2 regions of the Nocardia jiangsuensis genome follow, and region 2 is predicted to be linked to the other one. Evidence: riboswitches for the same ligand, from Rfam matches in the RefSeq annotation. Region 2 holds a riboswitch; the other holds the start of a gene.

Region 1 (3,289 bases), on a different contig from region 2:
TCCCGCCCCGCGCGGGCTCTCCGGCGGCTTCGGAACTCCCGAGAGGTCAAGCGGGAGCGAGGTAGTCATTGGTGAAGTACCGCGACCAGTCGGGCTCCTCGATCAGCGGCTTGCCGTCGGGGCCGGCGAGCAGCCCCTTCCGGTAGAGGAAGCCGGAGTTCGCGGCCCACTGGTCGAGCGCCTGCGGGCCCACCCGGCCGTCGGCGCCCTTCATGAACTGGCTCGCGAGCATCCGCTGGCTCTCGAAGACCAGGCTCTCGTCGTTGAAGGCACCGGGGTTGGCGGCGATGAGGTCGCGGGCGGCGGCATCCGGGTCGTCGGCGGCGGCCTGGTATCCGCGCTGCAGCGCCTGCACGAACTTCGCCGCGCGCTCCGGGTTCGCCGTCAGCCAGTCCTCGTTGCCGTCGATCAGGATGGCGTAGGAGTCGGGGAAGCCGAAATCGGTGTACCGGAGGTACTTCATCGGGGTGCCGTGGTGTTCGGCCTCGATCCCCTCCCAGGCCAGGTAGGAGACGGTGAAGTCGGCCTGCCCGGAGTAGACGGCCTCGTAGGCCGAGGTGCCGAGGGTGACCGCGGTGAAGTCGCCGGTGCCGCCGTCGTTGCGGATCACCTGCTGCAGGATCTCGATCTCGCCGGGTTCGCCGAATCCGGCGTAGGTCTTGCCGTCGAGATCGCGCGGGCCGGTGATGTCGGCGCGATCGGCCCGCACCCCGATCCCCGTCGCCCAGTGCCGCAGCGGCGCGAGGACCGAGACGGTGTGCGCGCCGGACGCCCGCGCGAAGGTCGACTGCCCCTGGGTGCTGATCCCGAACTCGGCGTTCCCGGCGTCGACGACGGTGCCGACGGCGGTGTTGGTGTACGGCAGCACCTCGACGTCGAGCCCGGCGTCGGCGAAGTAGCCGCGCTGCAGCGCGACGTACAGCCCGGTGTGGTTGGTGTTCGGTGTCCAGTCCAGGGCGAATCGGATGGTCTGCCCCTGGTCGGCGCTCGAGCAGGCGGTGAGCGCGGACAGCGCCGCCACGGCGGCGACGGCGCAGGCGAGGGCGCGGCGCAGGCGGCCGCTCATCCGGCGGGCCAGGGCTGCGGGTGCAGGGCGGTGTCCCAGAACATCAGTTCGTAGCGGGTGGCGATGACGAATGCCGTCTCCATCGCCGCCAGGTCTTTCGCGCCCGCGGTCGCGGCGGCCGCGTCGACCAGTGATCGGGCCGTGGCGGCGGACTCCTGGAACTCCGCCGCACCGTAGGTGGAGACCCACTGCGCGTACGGGTGCTCGGGGTCGGCGGCGAGCACCTCGGCCGCCGTCGCGGCCAGGTCGCGGCCCACCTCGGCATAGATCCAGAAGCACGGCAGTGCCGCCGCCGCGCCGACGGCGTAGGACTCGGTGGCGGCGGTGGCGATCAGGTAGGAGACGTAGGCCAGGCAGGCCGTCGAGTGCTCCGGCTCGTCCGTCCGCTCCGGGATGCGCCCGCCGGTGAGCAGATCCTGGTGCAGCGCGGTCTCCACCGCCACCGCCGACCCGGCGGACTGCGCCCAGAACCGCGCGGTCTCCGGATCGGGCGATTTCGCCGCCAGCAGGGACAGCGTCTTCGAGTAGCCGGCCAGATACAGCGAATCCTGCTCCACGTAGGTGCGGAAGACCTCGAGCGGCAGCGTGCCGTCGCCGAGGCGGCGCAGGAATTCGAGCTCGTCGATGGCGCCGCGCAGTTCTTTCGTCCGATCCCACAGGTGGTCGGTGAAGCGTGCGGTCTCGGATGGTCGCGTGCGCAAACCAGGACATCCCTTCGTCAGCATTACCTGAACAGGTTCTCGGGTCTCATCTCAGCCCCGCTCGCGCGAAGCACCCCGTGTCGTACGGTTTCCGACCTTAGCAGCGAAGGATCCCCCGGTGGGAGGGCTCCTTCGCGACCAGCGGTTCCTCGGTGCCCGGCTCACTCCGCCGGGGGCAGGTCGCCGTCGCGCTTCTCGATCCGGCGCGGCCGGGCGATGCGCGGCGCGTTCGGGCGCCTGCGCTGGCGGGCGCCGAACTCCACGATCTGCGCGTCCCGCCCGGCCTCGCCCGGCTCAGGGGCGGGCGGCGGGGGCGGCCAGGCGCCGGTCTCGGCCTGCAGCTCCGAGCGGGTGACCGGGCGGGTGGGGGGCGGGTCGCCGGCGCGGCTGTTCTCCGGGCGCCACGGTCTGGGGTGCTGGCCACCGGGTTCGTCGGGTACGCGCCGGGGGCGGCGCGGAAGCCGGACGACGTTCGATGAGCCGTCGTCGTCGCGGGCGGGCTTGATGCCGTCGAGCTTGCGGCGCAACTGGTCGCGCATGCTGCGCTTGCCGCCGCCGCCCGGCGCTTCGTCGTCCGACATGCCGCTAGGGGTCGAGCTGAGGGCTGATCATGTCACTCACGCCCGTATTGTCCCTCGAGATGGCCGCCGGCGTTCCCTCCCGGAACAGTGCGGATCGGTCACGGTGCCGCCATGGCCCGGGTCGGTAGCGCTACCCGCCCGGCTGGCGGGCCGCACCGCCCGCTTCGCGGGCGCCGCGCACGGCGAGCTTGTCGGCGCGCTCGTTCTCCGGGTGCCCGGCGTGGCCCTTCACCCATTCCCAGGCGACCTCGTGGCCCGCGCACGCCTCGGAGAGCCGCTGCCACAGGTCGGCGTTCTTGACCGGCTCCCGCTTCTGGGTGAGCCAGCCGTTCGCCTTCCACTTCGGGATCCAGGAGAGGATGCCGTTGCGGACGTAGGTGCTGTCGGTGTAGACGCGGACGGCCGAGCGCCTGGTCAGCGTCTCCAGCGCGCGGATCGGGGCCATGAGCTCCATCCGGTTGTTGGTGGTGGGGCCGGGATCGCTGCCGTAGAGCTCGCGCTCGTGCGCGCCGTAGCGCAGCACCGCGCCCCAGCCGCCCGGGCCGGGGTTCGGGGCGCACGCGCCGTCGGTGTAGATCTCGACCTCCACGCGGTGAGACTACTGGCTCACCCGACGAGCCGGCCGGCGGCTGCCTGCCGCCGGTCAGGGGTGCGAGCCGCCCGGCCACGGACCGCGACCATCTCCGGCGGCCACGTCGACGACCGCGCTCTCGACGCGGTGCCACCGGTCTTCGCCCGCACCGAGCTGTGGTCGACGCCCGCAACCCGCCCCCCTGCACAATCGTGCCCGCATCGACACCGGAACCCCTGTGTCCCGGGCGATTTCACGGCAGATCGGTGTAGTAAGCTGCACTCCTACGCTGGGGGGCGGGCCGGTTGCCGGTTCGGTGGGGTCGCGCTTCCCGGCTCGATCAGGAAGACGACCGTGCCGGACCCGCACT
Region 2 (3,289 bases):
CGCGGAGATGCGCATGGAGCAGAACTTCGGCCCGCACATGGAGCAGAAGTGCGCGGTCTTGGCGGGCTCGGCGGGCATGGTCTCGTCGTGGTATTCCCGCGCGGTGTCGGGATCGAGCGAGAGCGCGAACTGGTCGCGCCAGCGGAACTCGAAGCGCGCGCGCGAGAGCGCGTCGTCGCGCCGCTGCGCGTGCGGGTGCTGCTTGGCCAGGTCGGCGCTGTGCGCGGCGATCTTGTAGGTGATCACCCCGACCTTGACGTCGTCCCGGTTCGGCAGGCCGAGGTGCTCCTTGGGGGTGACGTAGCAGAGCATGGCGGTGCCCGCCTGGGCGATCATCGCGGCGCCGATGGCCGAGGTGATGTGGTCGTAGGCGGGCGCGATATCGGTGGCGAGCGGGCCGAGGGTGTAGAAGGGCGCCTCCGCGCAGAGCTCCTCCTCCAGCCGCACGTTCTCCACGATCTTGTGCATCGGCACGTGGCCGGGGCCCTCGATCATCACCTGCACCCCATGGGATTTCGCGATCGCGGTGAGCTCGCCGAGGGTGCGCAGCTCGGCGAATTGCGCGGCGTCGTTGGCGTCGGCGATCGAGCCGGGGCGCAGCCCGTCGCCGAGCGAGAAGGTGACGTCGTAGCGCGCCAGGATCTCGCAGAGCTCCTCGAAGTGCGTGTACAGGAACGACTCCCGATGGTGCGCCAGGCACCACGCGGCCATGATGGAGCCGCCCCGGGAGACGATGCCGGTGACCCGCTCGGCGGTGAGCGGGATGTAGCGCAGCAGCACGCCGGCGTGCACGGTCATGTAGTCGACGCCCTGCTCGGCCTGCTCGATCACGGTGTCCCGGTACAGCTCCCAGGTGAGCTGGGTCGGATCGCCGTTCACCTGCTCCAGCGCCTGGTAGATCGGCACGGTGCCGACCGGGACCGGCGAATTGCGCAGGATCCACTCGCGGGTCTCGTGGATGTTCCTGCCGGTGGAGAGATCCATGATGGTGTCGGCGCCCCAGCGGGTGGCCCAGACCATCTTCTCCACCTCCTCCGCGATGGACGAGGAGACCGCCGAGTTGCCGATATTGGCGTTGATCTTCACCAGGAACTTCTTGCCGATCACCGTCGGCTCCAGCTCCGGATGGTTGCGGTTGGCCGGAATCACCGCACGTCCAGCGGCGACCTCGGCACGCACCAGTTCGGGCTCGACGCCCTCGCGCGCGGCGACGAACCGCATCTCCGGGGTCACGAACCCCGCCCGCGCCCAGGCGAGCTGAGTGCGCGGGCCATCGCCCGCCGGCCGCTCCCAGGTGTCCCGGAGCGCGGGCAGCCCGGCCGCCAGGTCGATGGCCGCGGCGGAGTCGGTGTACGGCCCCGACGTGTCGTACACATCGAGGTGCTCACCATTGCTGAGCGGAATCCGGCGCACCGGAACCCGCAGGTCGTCCACTTCCAGATAATGCTTCACGCTGCCCTCGATGGGCCCGGTGGTCACGCTGTCGACAGCTGTCACGATGTCACTCCCTACGCCGGCATTACCCGGTCAGGTTCATACGGTCGACGGCCCTAGCCGTCCTCTCAGCCCGCTGGTGCGAGCCCCCGTTTCGACGATGAAGTTGTGCGCGGCCGACCCTACCCGCTACGCGTCGCGCAACATCCGGAACACCTGACCTCCGACGAAATCGCCGAGATCCTCCGGTGTCCAGTCGGCGTTCCCCGCCATCAGCGTCTGCACCGCACCCTCGCCCGCGGCCAGCCACTGGTCGACCAGCACCGGCAGCTTGCGGTCGGCGGCGGTGGTACCCCAGCCGAGCATGGAGCCGCGCAGCAGCGCCGTGCAGCGGTTCACCGCGATCCGCCTGCCCCGGCCGAACTCCTCGGAGATCACCGGGTCCGGGGTCTCGGCGAGGAAGCGCCACGACTCCGGGCGTGCGGCGGTGAGCTGTAGCAGGGTGCGGAAGCTGGTGACGACCGCGGTCTCGTCCGTGCCGAGGTCGCGGCCGGGGAGCGTGGCGAGCAGGTCGTGGATCAGGTAGTTCTCCTCGCGCCTGCGCAGCGCGTCGATCAGCTGCACCCGGTCCGCGAAGCAGGCGTAGACGACCGGGCGGGTGACCCGCATCCGGTCCGCGATCGAGGCCATGGTGACGGCCGAGAGCCCCTCGGAGACCGCGAGGGTGAGGGCGGTGTCGAGCACCTGTGGCCGCCTGCGCTGCGGGCCGAGATGCTGTGCCCGCTGCCGCGGCCGGACGGCCGACTCACTACCCATGGCCGGTAACCCTAGCAGCGTGAACCCGGCACGTGGCGTAACAAGACCATATGGATGGTTTTACCGGAAAACGCTCCTACCAGCGTTGATCCGTCTCAGTCGGTGAACTCCACGAGCACCGGCGCGTGATCGCTCGCGCCCTTGCCCTTGCGCTCCTGCCGGTCGACCATCGCGTCGGTGACCCCGGCGGCGAGCGCGGGGGAGGCCAGCACGAAATCGATCCGCATGCCCTCCTTCCTGGCGAAGCGCAGCTGGGTGTAGTCCCAGTAGGTGTAGACGCCGGGACCGGGCGCGAAGGGCCGCATGACGTCGGCGTACCCGGTGTCGACGACGGCGGCGAAGGCGTCCCGCTCCGGCTGCGAGGTGTGCGTTCTGTTCTCGAAGTACTCCGGGGACCAGACGTCGTCGTCGGTCGGCGCGATGTTCCAGTCGCCGACCAGCGCGATCTTCGCCGCCGGGTCGGCGGTCAGCCACTGCTCGCCGGTGCGCCGCAGCGCTGCCAGCCACTCCAGTTTGTAGCGGTAGTGCGGGTCGTCCAGCGCGCGCCCGTTCGGTACGTACAGGCTCCACACCCGGATCCCGCCGCAGGTCGCGCCGAGCGCCCGCGACTCGACCACCGGTGCCCCGAGCAGCGACTCCCCCGCGTCCCTGTCGAATCCCGGCTGCCCGGGAAAGGCCGCCTCGACGTCGGTGAGCCCCACCCGGGAGGCGATCGCGACCCCGTTCCACTGGTTCACGCCCAGGTGCGCTACCTCGTACCCGGCCTCGTCGAACCGCTCGAAGGGGAACTGGTCGTCCCGGCACTTGGTCTCCTGGATGGCGAGGACGTCGACGTCGTGGCGGTCGAGGAAGCCGATCACCCGGTCGATCCGGGAGCGGATGGAGTTGACGTTCCAGGTGGCGATCCGCACGGGTGACCCTTCAGCTGTGCCGCGGGGCGGCGTACCGGTAGCGGTGGTGCTCGACGAACCCCATCTCCCGGAAGAGCCCGAGCCCGTCGGGGTTGTCCGCGGCCACCTGGACGTAGGCGTACCCCGCC

Evidence for each region. A riboswitch is a leader RNA that binds a small molecule or an ion and turns the genes downstream of it on or off. The one in region 2 is predicted to bind thiamine pyrophosphate.
Region 1: another riboswitch for thiamine pyrophosphate. It lies ahead of ACFO0B_RS27320 (TenA family protein); the one in region 2 lies ahead of thiC (phosphomethylpyrimidine synthase ThiC).

Annotation. Positions count from the first base shown of each region.
Region 1 is NZ_JBHSAX010000022.1:256,103-259,391, reverse strand. Features, by position in the region: gene ACFO0B_RS27330 (ABC transporter permease) at 1-69, opposite strand, end outside; gene ACFO0B_RS27325 (ABC transporter substrate-binding protein) at 47-1,066, opposite strand; gene ACFO0B_RS27320 (TenA family protein) at 1,063-1,791, opposite strand; TPP riboswitch at 1,760-1,855, opposite strand; gene ACFO0B_RS27315 (hypothetical protein) at 1,929-2,348, opposite strand; gene rnhA (ribonuclease HI) at 2,479-2,937, opposite strand; gene ACFO0B_RS27305 (hypothetical protein) at 3,274-3,289, shown strand, end outside.
Region 2 is NZ_JBHSAX010000014.1:201,700-204,988, reverse strand. Features, by position in the region: gene thiC (phosphomethylpyrimidine synthase ThiC) at 1-1,500, opposite strand, end outside; TPP riboswitch at 1,489-1,598, opposite strand; gene ACFO0B_RS15225 (TetR/AcrR family transcriptional regulator) at 1,624-2,250, opposite strand; gene ACFO0B_RS15220 (exodeoxyribonuclease III) at 2,346-3,161, opposite strand; gene ACFO0B_RS15215 (N-acetylglutamate synthase, CG3035 family) at 3,172-3,289, opposite strand, start outside.